DNA from 2 places in the Halomonas sp. FeN2 genome. Region 1 is predicted to be linked to the other one. Evidence: predicted binding sites of a transcription regulator. Region 1 holds the regulator's gene; the other holds the start of a gene.
What was found. The regulator FliA, encoded in region 1, starts transcription of late flagellar genes. The targets are predictions, from matches to a motif close to CTAAAGTTNNNNNNNNNNCNGCCGATA.
Positions count from the first base shown of each region.

Region 1 (6,234 bases):
ACGAATAAACACTAGCGGGCCGGGGAGCCGCTGCCGCCCCTGCAGTTCACGACGCATACGTTGGCTTAGCCGTTTTCCCAGCGCGCAGGCAAGAGTAAGCGACCCATTTTCAGGGCGCTCAATACCGGTCAAGCGAGTTAAGTTGGTGCTACTGGCTTGAATGCGCCGACAATCGGCATCTAAAACCAGCAGAGCGCCAAACGACTGCAACCGCGGGTGGTACATGGACACAAACGTGGCCTCGCAATCTATTCACCCTCGACCTGCTGCCTTAGCAACAGCTCTACGCGACGGTTGGCAGCTCGGCCCTCCGCAGTTGCGTTCGGTTCCATGGGTTGGGTGTCGGCATAACCGACGGCCCGCATACGAGAGATATTGAACCCTTGGCGCTCTAAATGCCTCACCACAGCGATAGCCCGCGCTGATGAAAGCTCCCAATTAGAGGGGAAGCGGGCCGTTGCGATAGGTACGCTGTCGGTGTGGCCTTCTACCGAAATCTGACCGTCAAAACGGGTCAGCACATCGATAAGGCTTTCTACCACATCTTGCCCACGAGCAGTCAGTACAGCTTGGCCGCTGGGAAATAAAAGGCTGGTATCAATGCGTAGTGTGACCCCTTCACTCCCTTGCGAAACGCTGACACCAGGGATGTCGAGCCCGTCAAACTGCGGCTGAATGCCTGAATGGCGAGGCTGAATGCCGGTGGCAAGCGACGCCAGCGGCAGTGATGATACAGCGCTGGCTGAACGCATGAAAGCAGTATCAGCCGCCTCACCGCCGCCCGGCGGTGTCAGTGAAAGCAACAGCACAAAAAGCGTGATGAGCAGCGTCAGCACATCCAAATAGCTGGTAAGCCAACCATCATCTCCATCGCCTGGCGACGGCGTCATTTCCAGTGCGTGGCGTGTATCACGGTCAAGCATCTGGCCTACCCCTTCGTCGCCGAACTAACCGACGAATCAGGCCTGGGTTTGACGCTGTTATCACGAATCTCATCGTGGTAATTAGCCACAAAGGAGTTGAGGGTCTCTTCAATAAACGACGGCAGACGGCGCTTGGTAATCAGGGAAATACCTTCCAGCACCATGTTCATGGTAATCAGTCGATCTTCGGTGCGGCGCTCTAGCTTCACCGCAATAGGCTTAAACACCAAGTTGGCGAGTAAAATACCGTAGAAGGTAGTGAGCAGAGCCACTGCCATGCGCGGGCCAATGACCTGCAGGTCGCCAGCGTCCATGACTTCCAGCATGTTGACCAGCCCCACCAGGGTGCCGATCATGCCAAACGCGGGGGCATAGGTGGCCATAGTGCGAAATATTTGTGCTTCAGCATGCTCCCGCGCTTTAAGGCGAGCAATGCGCCAGCGCAGCATGTCAAAAATCTCATCCTCTTTGGTATTGGCAATCACCAGTTGGATCCCGGTACGTAAAAACGGGTTGCGGGTATGCTCCAACTCGCGCTCGACCGCACGCACATCGCCTTTAAACCACAGTCGCGACATATCGACCAATTCGCGGATATCGTCACGCATGTAGGTGTTTTCACGCCGGAACACCAAGCCCACCAGCCGTACGACGCGGAGTACCTCTTTCAGCGGATAGCTAATAAAGGTCGCCGCTAGTGTACCCGTCACCACGATGGCCAACCCCGGAAAATTGATAAAGCTCTCTGGGGACTCTGCAGTGAAAAACAGCACGCTCACCAACAGCAGGATGCTGGCAAATATGCCTATCAGCGTCGAAGGATTCATCCACGGCTCCTTGCCGGTCACAAGTGAGTAAAAAACGTTGGCGTTATGCCGAGTCGTGTAAACGCGCGCGTAAACGACTCACGGCTTGGCTGTGCAGTTGAGAAACGCGTGATTCCGTTACGCCCAACACAGCTCCGACTTCCTTGAGGTTGAGCTCTTCTTGGTAATAAAGCGCCATTAGCAGCTTTTCACGCTCTGGAAGCGCTTCAATAGCGTCAATCAACGTTTGCCGCTGCTGACCATCAAGCAACTGCTCGAACGGTGAATTGCCCAGCTCATTATTTATCGGCTCGCCGCCTTCGGCCACCAGCTCTTCAAACGGCAACAGTTGGCCGCTGTTAGTGTCATTGAGCAACTGCTGATACTCGCTCAACGGCATCTCGAGGTGTTGAGCAATTTCGTTCTCTTCCGGGGCTCGCCCCAGCAGTTGCTCTAATTGGCGAACGGCGCCCTCAACCGCACGCGCCGAACGGCGAACGCTGCGGGGCAGCCAGTCGCGGGTGCGTAACTCATCCATCATTGCGCCGCGAATACGTTGACTGGCGAAGGTCGCGAACGTTGCCCCCTGGGTGGCATCAAAACGGCCCAGCGCTTCCAGCAGCCCCACCATTCCAGCCTGAATAAGGTCGTCGAGCTCAATACTTGCTGGCAACCGAACCTGTAGCGTCAAGGCCTGACGTCGCACCAGTGGCATGTATTGCGTCAACAGCTCATTTTGTTTGATTCTGCCCTGTGCTGTGTACATATTCTCGCCTCGCGGCTATCCAGCCTTCACTGATAGTTCACAATCAATTGTAACCCTTGCACACGAACAGGCCGTTGGCCTGGGCGTAAGGCGAAGCGAAAATGCAATGGCGCATCGGCGGCTCGCCCCACTAATGCGGTGGTAGAACCACGCATACCGGTTAATGCAACGCACTGCTCAGGATGACATAGCCAAGCGTTTAATAGCGCGCCGGGGGAGTGTTGAAACTGCCAATGAATGCGCCCAAGCTGAGCCGACTGCACGTTGTTAGCGGCAGTTGGCGGGGTAGCCGCTTGGCTAGCGCTTGCCCGATCACCCATCGCCACCATTAGCCCAGGTATCTGGCTGCTCCAACTACCCGGCGCCGCCTGAGCACTCCCCGTTAACCCTGTTAGTAGCCAACCTGCCACTAGTACTAAGATCAGTGGCAGTTTCCCTCTTAATAGCCAGCTTAGCATGCTTAGTCTCCTCGGCAGAGTGGGCTCATCGTGCAAGTACCAGTAACTCCATATTTAAGTAGTAATCAGCGGCCTCGCGCAAGTTATCGAGCAACCCCTGGCGCGGCAAGTGGGGCTCGTGGAGCGCCAGCAAACGACGCGGCCCGCCACGCTCATGTAGCAGGCGCAAGGTACGGAACATGGCTGCGAAAGTATCGGCATCGCTACTGATCCATAGCGCCCAACGATTATATTGATCGCGTAGCTGAGCAAGGTCGGACGTTTCCGCCATGACGATACGAATATCCCAATCATCAGGATCCCCGGCCCAACTTCTACCTAGCGTTGACCACTGCCCCAGTCGCGCTTTGACCTTGCTTACCTGGGCCGCACCACTACCGGGTAGCCCGACCACAATAAGCGGAATTTTGGGCTTGGGCGGAGCCACCGTCGTTGGCTCTTCCGCCGCCGCTACCGTTGGCGATAATAAGGGTGAGGTGTGTTCGGACACAGGCTCTGCCGCCGCGACATCAACAGCACCCTCAGTCTGCTGCTGTTGGCGCTGTAGATTTGCCCACTTGCGCAGTCCCGCGGCTTGATCTTGTTCGCTCACGCCACGCCCTCTCGACTAACACTGCCCATTTGGCGAATCGCATCCCGCGCCATAAAGGCATAGACCAGCGCATCGAGCATACCGGTGTCACGGCGACGGCGGCTGGTACCTAATAGGTTGAGCAGATCACCACGCAGCGTCTGCGCCTCTTCATCATCAGCGACATCGAGATGTCCGGCGACTGACGCCACACCGCTGGCCATTAACAGGCGAACTTCAGCATTTAGGTCGCCACTATCAGCCTCTTTTAACTGCTGCCAAGCGCGCCGCGTCAAGGCGGCCAGGCTTTCGCTTTGCAGTTGGGTTAACAGGAGGGAGAGCACTTCTGCCCCTAAGCGAGCCGGGGTAAGCCAGTAGCGGCGCACCACCACTTTGGCGCTTTCCGGATCGCGCACCTCCCCGTACCAGGCGAGCAGGGCACAGCCGCTGGCATCCTCAACTTCGGCGTAGGCAGTCCAAAGCTGCACCGATTGACCACGAAAACGCACACCCACATGGTGGGTTAGCACACTGTCATTAAACAGCTGGCGAACCGTCTGGCGCTCGTGGTGAAAGAGTACTCGATGATTGGGGGCTACTTGGCTGACCCAGGTCAAGTGCTCGGCTTCCAGCCACGCGAGTGCATCCGATTCGGGAAAGCGCGGTAGTAGGTGTACCGCGACGCCGTTTGATGAAGTCAAGGCAGCTAAGCGCGGCTGCCACCCCGCGGGGTGGCGATGCTGTAGCCAGGGAAGCGCCAGCCATGCGCCATCAGTGTCCAGACCAATGTCCGGCATTGCCCAATCGCAGCCGCGTTCGTTACGCCGCGCGAACCACGCCATACCTAAAGTAGTTTCCGCCGCGGGATAGCCGGCGAGCAGTGCATCCAAACGCTCTTCCTGCACACGGCTTGGTAGAGCGGCTAAGTTCCAGAGCTCTTCTAAATCCGCAAATCCTGTCACGCGCTGGCGCAGGCGTGCCAATAGCGACGACAAACGACGCCCTTGGCCCAATACATCCCGGGACCAGCGCGGCATCCCTGTCGGAGTGTCTACGCTTTGCAACCGTTCACGCTGAGGGGTCGCCGTGCTCAGCGCTTGATCCACTAACGCGGCAGGAGCGGCAATCGCCATATCTTCGGGCACCTGCTGCCCATTTGAACCAAACAGCACGCGCATGCCGTGACGCATAATAATGTCTAACACCGGCGCCAGACGGCCCGCCTCATCCTGCTTGGTAATAATGCAGTCATCTAACTCTGCGCCCGCCGCGCGCGCGGCCTGACGGTAGCGCAACACGACTTCCTCGAGGGTTTCCGGTTGACTGGCGGCATTGAGCAGCAGTACCAAACGTACCTGCGAGCGTCCACCCTGAAGGTGAGCAATCTGTTCGATCACCCGCTGGTCACGCTGACTCATACCCACGGTGTCGATAATCACCCACTGCTTGCCCTGCAGGCGGCCCAGCAAGTCGTCGATGGGTTGCTCGGCGTCAAGCGCGTACATCGGGGTATCCAGCAGGCGCGCATAGATGCGCAGCTGCTCGTGGGCACCAATCCGGAAGCTATCGGTGGTGACCAGCGCCACCGGGCGCGTACCGTGACGCATCACAAAACGAGCGGCTAGCTTGGCGGTAGTGGTGGTTTTACCCACCCCCGTGGGCCCCACCAGGGCGACAATACCAGTTTGATCAAAAAAACTTGCTTCATCGTTCAGCACGCAGAGGCGATCCATTAACTGCTGACGCAGCCATTGCAGCGGCGCTTCGCTATCGCCGTCTAACTTGGTTAGCGGCGCTGGCATTCCCGCAAGCAGCTCATCGGCGAGCTCACCGCTAAAGCCGACGTTCCATAGCAGTTGGCGAAGTCGCGCCGCCGTTCCAGTGAGCGTTGCTGGCGCTGTTGAAGCAGCATGGTTTGACTGGCTGTTTGCCAGCAGTGCTCGCATATCCTGCATTTCGCGCAGTAAGCGCTCGCTCATCGCCTGCATAGGGTCTTGCGGTGGAGGCGATGGTGGCGTTTCGGGGGCGGCGGGTTCAGGTGAAGGTTCAAAGTGGTCAATGGCTTCGTCCGCCATGGCCAAAATTTCAACGCCCCCTTCGGTACGCCGATTAGCCACAATCAAGGCGTCTTCACCGAGCGTTTCGCGCACTTGGCGCATCACATCACGACTGTTGGCTCCCACGAAACGTCTAACGCTCATGATTTACCCTTGCCTATTCTGGAAATGGTCGACGCTAGCCTATCACGGCGTGTCATCATTAACGTCCGCCGACTATTGTGGTCACTCTTAATGTGCGGTCATCGGGAATTTCAGCCTGGGACAGCACTGACATATGGCGTAGACGTCGGCGTAAGAATCGGGACAGTACCGCTCGCAGCGAGTGCTGCACAACCAGCACCGGCGGCTCGCCTGAGCTTTCGTGACGTTCCAGCGCCTGCTGGGCCTGAGTCATCAGCGTTTCTGCCAACCCTGGCTCCATGGCGCCGTTGCCATTCATGGCCTGAACCAGCACTTGTTCCAACTGGGCATCCAGTCCCATGACATTAAGCGTCTCTTGCCCCGCAAACCACTGCTGGACGATGGCGCGCCCCAGCGAAACACGCACCAGCGCCGTCAGCTCGTTAGGATCTTTTTGCTGGGTGGCGTACTCCGCCAGGGTATCGAGAATAGTGCGCATGTCGCGGATAGAGACATCTTCATCAAGCAGG
Region 1 is NZ_CP074200.1:2,662,358-2,668,591, reverse strand. Features, by position in the region: gene KF947_RS12270 (diguanylate cyclase) at 1-225, opposite strand, end outside; gene KF947_RS12265 (flagellar motor protein MotB) at 249-923, opposite strand; gene KF947_RS12260 (motility protein A) at 929-1,750, opposite strand; gene KF947_RS12255 (RNA polymerase sigma factor FliA) at 1,794-2,495, opposite strand; gene KF947_RS12250 (flagellar protein FlhE) at 2,522-2,953, opposite strand; gene KF947_RS12245 (hypothetical protein) at 2,979-3,545, opposite strand; gene flhF (flagellar biosynthesis protein FlhF) at 3,542-5,725, opposite strand; gene flhA (flagellar biosynthesis protein FlhA) at 5,784-6,234, opposite strand, start outside.

Region 2 (6,234 bases), 1.1 Mb from region 1:
TGGCGTTGATCTAGGCAGAGGGATCATCACCTCAGGAGAATATTTACGATGCCACTGCTTACATAGCACTGTAATTTCTTGTCCTGTTTTATTCGGATGATAGTGATAGGTTGTAATAATATTAGAAAATGGCCCTGGAGCCTGGGGATTTACGCGATGGGCTTGCCAGTAACTTTCAAGGCCCTTATCAAGATCACCAATAGCATTATATACATTACCCAGATTATTCCACGAAAGGTAATTTTTAGGTGCTAATTTTACGGCTTTTTCAAGTGCATCTCTAGCTCGGGCATAATCGAAGGTCTGCATCAACGTATTGCCTAAGGTATTGAGCATATCGACATCACCTGGCATTAACTCACAGGCAATTTCGGCATGTTTTAGCGCTTCATCAAAACGTGCCTGGGTGTAATAAATATAACCAATATAATGCTGTGCTTTGGCGTATTTAGGGTTGATCTCGATTGCACTGTGTAAAAATGCCAGTGCTCTTACTGGGTCACCAGCTTGATGGGTTATCCGGCCCTGAAGAGCCAATGTTTCGGCATCATCAGCAACCAGTGAGCTGGCTCGATCTAGAGCTTCTAATGCTTCTTGAAACTGACCGGCTTCTGAAAGCTCTGCCCCCAACTGTTTCCATGCAGCCACACTGGCTGGCTGTTGTACCGTGCGATCTTTGGCTTTTTTTAATGCCTGTGCGGTTCCCCTAGCACCCAAAGTACGTTGGCGAGCATTTTGTGAAGGGCGATTGGGCTTTTTATTCGACATGGCAGAAACGTTCCTGATGGCAGCGACACTAACTTTTTATCATAGCAAAGGGGCCAACTGAACTAAGGGGGGAAAAGCGTCCAATAACCCAGCCAACTGAATAGAGCAATGTCCTAAATAAAAAAACAGGCCTCCATCGAGGAGGCCTGTAGATAATCCGAACGATACGGATAAGTAGCTTGAAGGCTTAGCCCAGCAGAGAAAGTACGTTCTGCGGAGTTTGGTTAGCCTGGGCCAGTACAGAGGTGCCAGCCTGCTGCAGGATCTGTGCACGGGTCATGTTGGCTACTTCACTTGCGTAGTCAGCATCTTCGATACGCGACCGAGCAGCGGAAAGGTTAGTTTCGTTAGTCTGCAGGTTAGTAATCGCTGACTCAAAGCGGTTTTGGATCGCACCCAAGCCAGAGCGTAGCTCATCGACTTGCTTGAGAGCCTTATCAAGCTGCTCCATCGGGTTAGCAGTCGCGCTGCTAAGCAGGTCTTTTGCACCCAATTCAGCACCAGGAACAGTATATGCAGCAGTGGTGTTTCCCGTAGTTACAGCTGCTTCAGAAGGATCAAGCGCTACTTGGAAGGTAACTGCGGTACCAGAAGTGGCTTCGATACCTTGCAAGCTAAGAGAGTTCGCTTCTGCATTACTTTGAGCAGTAACAGTAACGTTAACGTACCAGTTGCCACTATCATCAACTTGCGCTGTAGCAGCGCTATCTACTGCTGCCGCGGAAACACCCAAGTTAGTGGCTAAAGCACCTGAGAAATCATTGACAGTATTGCTGGTTACGCCAGTACCCTCACCATATGCTGCGGTATAGTCGGCAGCTACGGCAGCGCCAAGATTCGCACCTGGACCGTTTACGTTGAAACTAGCCAAACTCAGTGTGTCAGCAGTGATTTTTTCCAGCGCAACGTCGATGGACTCACCGTCGTTGGCACCTACCTGGATAGACAGGCTGCGATCTTGGGCCAGAACTTTAACGCCGTTGAAGTCAGTCTGCTCAGAGATACGATCGATTTCGGTCAGACGCTGAGTAATTTCGTCCTGGATGGAAGCACGGTCGTCAGCAGAGTTGGTGTCATTCTGAGACTGAACGGCCAGTTCACGAATACGCTGCAGGTTGTCGTTTACCTGGTTCAGGGCGCCTTCAGCGGTTTGCGCAACGGAGATACCGTCGTTGGCGTTACGCTGAGCCTGTGACAGACCAGTGATCTGTGAAGTCATACGGTTGGCGATGGCTTGGCCAGCGGCGTCATCTTTAGCGCTGTTGATGCGCAGGCCAGAGGACAAACGCTCCATGGCGGTAGACAGTGCGTTCTGTGATTTGCCAAGGTTGTTTTGGCCGATCATTGCTGTGATGTTGGTATTGATCACTGACATGGGATGATACTCCTTGCTTTGGACACTGGCCCTGAGGCCTGCTTTCGGCCACTGTTTGTGCCGTTATATTAATTAACGGCAGCGCGTGAGGTTTCTTTAGGGGAAGTGGTAAAAAAAGATGTAAACGTTGGTAACTGAATAGTGAAGAGTTTCATGCTTGGGCGGGGTGGCCGTGAGAGTATGAGATCGCTTCACTGGATTTCGCGCTTTGGTCGCGAGCTAAAGCTACCTCCCACAATTGCACCAGTCCAGCTGGAAGCAAAAAGCGTCGCGAGCTAAAGCTACGTCCCACGATTGCAACAGTCCGGCTGGAAGCAGAAATCTCCGTGAACTAAAGCCGCTTCCCACCACAATGACAAAACAGCGCTAAGCGCTGTTTTGTCATTTTAAAACAATGCCTGCTGAGATGGCTCTACTTTTTGCGGCCTAACTGAGCGTCAAGTGCATCAAACTGCTGGGTGAGGTAAGAGCTGGTTTGGTTCATTTGCGCGATCATGCCATCCAACTGACCAAACTGTTTGCGATAGCGGTCGATGGTGCTCTCAATGGTCTTTTCCATACGTGCGTAGCGCTCATCTAAACTTTTTACGCGATTCTCCGCTCCCGTAATGGCCCCTTTGATAGTCCCGTTATCGCTCAACAGGTTAGTTAACGTCGTGGTTAGCTGCCCAGCCATGCCACTCGCTTCATCTTTGCCTGCAAAAAAATCGCTGAGCGAGTCAGGACTGTTGGCCGCCAGATCACTTAACTTGTCTTCATCAAGTTTTAGCGTACCGTCACGCTGCAAGGTAATACCTAGCTGGTTAAGGGTAGAAAGCTCACTGCCTGCAACACTTCCTATCATCACACTGCGCAACCGAGACTCTATGGTGCGCACCGTGCTGTCTCCTAGCAGCTTGCCGGCGGTCTGGGTTTTACTATCGTATTTTGTCAGGTTATTGATTGTGCCTTCTAAGCCGTTATAGGCTTTGACGAATGCACCTACCGCCTCGCGCACCCCCAGGGTGTTTCGTTCAACACTTACCGTACTGGTAGCCGTCCCGCCGTCTTCCAACGCTAAACTTGCAATGTTGAGTGTGACGCCTTGAATCGCATCTTCAATTTGGTTACTGGCACTGGTGATATCAATGCCATTGACCTTCAACATGGCATCTTTGCCCATCTGCTGGGTAGCCGCATCTTCACTAAAGGGGCCAGCCACAGCCACACCACCGGCATCTACAAAACTGAAACTATTGATTGAGGCCTCAGCGCCGCTTTCCTTGGAACTCAGCGCCAATCGATAGCCCGTACCGTCATTGATGATAGAGGCACTGACTCCCGACTCTTTGTCAGCATTAATTGCATCACGAATATCGCTTAGACTGCTATCGGCTGTTAGGGCAATATCGACACTATCGCCATTGCCGAAGCTAAGCTTAAACGCAGTTGCACCTTGTAAGTCGAGCGCTGCATCTTGAGCGGTAACGCGGGTAGACGCGAGCGTGCCTGCGGTGGCCAACTGGCTAACTTGAACGCGGTAACTGCCGGGCAATGCATCGGCGGTGGCTGTTGCTTTTACGCCCTCTCCCTGCACATTGGCAGACAGGCTCTGATAGAGTTCAGGGTCGTTGATTTTTCCTACGGCGTCTTTAAAAGCGTTCAGCGATGTTTGCAGCTGGCCATAGGCCGAAACCTTGGCTTGCTGTTGTGTTTTCTGCTGCGTAATGGGCGCAAGCTTGCCGCGCTCTGCTTTCTGCAGTTGATCCAATAGGCCAGTCAGGTCAAGACCCGAGCCAACGCCAAGGGAGGTTATCGTCGCCATATTGACTGTTCCTCAGTAAAAAAGGCTAAACCTGAAACATTCAGCGCATGGGCACGCTGGCAATTGTGGTATGTAATTTTATCGGCTGATTAGCGGGCAACTTTAGCGCTTTTTCTTTCGCTAAGTTAATTATTCTTCTTTTGCTAATAAAAACGCCTGCTTAGCGCAGGCGTTCATTGGGGACGAGGAGGGAAAGCAACAGAGCGGATTAGCCACGGCCTAGTTGGGCGTCTAATGCATCGAACTGTTGGGTAAGATAGCTGCTGGTCTGGTTCATTTGCGCAATCATGCCATCCAGTTGACCAAACTGGCTGCGGTAACGAGACATCGTCTGCTCAATTGATTGCTCCATACGGGTGTATTGCTCTACAAGCGACTTGTTGAGATTTTCCGCCCCGCTAATCGCTCCTTCCACGCGGCCATTAGAGCCAAGCAATTGTTCGACAGCTGTATTAATTTGCCCTGCCATACCCGCCTCATCCGAATCGCCTGCGAAGAAGGTTGCAAGCGCACCTTGGTTATTAGCAATGGCATCATCAAGCTTGTCTTGATCGACCTCAAGTTTGCTATACCCCAGCCCGCTATCGTACTTGTGCGAAATACCGATATCGCTAAGAATGGAGAGCTCACCCTCCACAGCCCCACCCAGCACATCACGCAAGCGAGACTCGACGGTACGGACGGTACCGTCTCCCAACAGCTCGCCTGCCTCGCCGGTTTCAAAATTGAAGCTGGTTAAATCGCCAATTTTATCTTTGAGACCGTTATAGGCCTCTACAAAATTGGTAACAGCCTCGCGAACAGCGCGGGTGTCTTGCTCAACGGAGACCGTGCTATCACCCTCTTCTTGAAGGTTTAGCGTCACGCCCTGGATAGCGCCTTCAACTTGATTAGTGGAGCTGGTGATATCAATACCGTTAACGGTAAGCGCTGAATCAGTACCGCTTTGCAGCGTATTAGCGGTATCTGAAGTGAACGGGGCAGCACCGTCAAAACTGAAATCGGCAATAGAGGCATCTGCCCCGGTTTCACTAGAGCTAAGTGCGAGGCGGAAATTGGTACCATCATTAATAATAGTCGCGTTCACGCCAGCGTCTTCAGTGGCGTTAATCGTATCGCGAATACCTTCCAGAGTGCTGCCTGACGCTATATCGATCTCTTGGGTGGAACCATCAGCGAAGTTCAGGGTTAATTTTTGGTCAGCAGCGGTGATGCCCTCATCTGCGGCGGCTACCCCTTCTGAAGCAAGCGTGCCGCGAGTGGCTAGAGTGTCGACGGTAACATTATAGCTACCTGGCTGTGCTTCCGCATCAGCAGCGGCAGTGATGGCTGAACCACCCACATTAGTGGAAAGGCTTTCGTAAAGAGTGCTGTCATTAAGCGCATCAGCGGCAGTTTGAAACTGAGAGAGCGCGCTCTTCAACTGACCATAAGCGGAAATTTTGGTCTGCTGTGTTTCCTGCCGCTCAAGAATCGGCACAAGCTTCTGTTCCTCGGCCTCTTTCAACTGATCCAATAAACCGTTGAGATCCAAGCCTGAGCCAATACCAAGTGATGAAATGGAAGCCATACTTTACCGTCCTCTTTTATAACGTCATCACGCTACTGATTACACTGCTCGTGAAGTAATTTATCATCCTAGTAGTTAATAACTATCGACCATTTAACATTAAACTTAAACCTTTTTTTAGCTCGCTACCTAATCGTGGCTTTTCCGCCCCACCCCTATGTAACGCAGCCCCGCTTCTTCAACAGCACTTGGCGTGTACAAGTTACGCCCATCAATGACGACTTTTTCAGCCAGCTGGTCGGCTAGCCAATCAAAATCGACACTGCGAAACTCTTTCCACTCGGTGCAGATAACCAAAGCATCGGCACCTTTAACAGCCTGAATCCGATCTCCTGCCAGCATTAGGTCATCCCGCTCGCCATAAATGCGGCGGCACTCTGTCATGGCTTCAGGGTCGAACGCCTGCACCTTAGCGCCCGCTTGCCAGAGTGCTTCCATTAACGTGCGGCTAGGGGCTTCGCGCATATCGTCTGTGTTGGGTTTAAAGGCCAAGCCCCAAACAGCAATAGTCTTGCTACTTAGACTGCCTAGGTTGTCTTGCAGTTTTGTGAACAGGGTTTGCTTTTGACGCAAATTAACCGATTCGACGGCGCTGAGCAGTTCCGGCGTATAGCCTAGTTGACGCGCTGCCCGCTCTAATGCCTGGACATCTTTGGGGAAGCAAGAGCCACCGTAACCGCAGCCAGGGTAGATAAAGTGGTAGCCAATACGTGGGTC
Region 2 is NZ_CP074200.1:1,565,822-1,572,055, forward strand. Features, by position in the region: gene KF947_RS07280 (glycosyltransferase) at 1-768, opposite strand, end outside; gene KF947_RS07285 (FliC/FljB family flagellin) at 956-2,143, opposite strand; gene fliD (flagellar filament capping protein FliD) at 2,556-3,947, opposite strand; gene fliD (flagellar filament capping protein FliD) at 4,156-5,517, opposite strand; gene KF947_RS07300 (UDP-glucose dehydrogenase family protein) at 5,647-6,234, opposite strand, start outside.
Region 2: KF947_RS07285 (FliC/FljB family flagellin) is a predicted target of FliA. The motif match lies at 2,217-2,243, and genes of this name have one in related genera.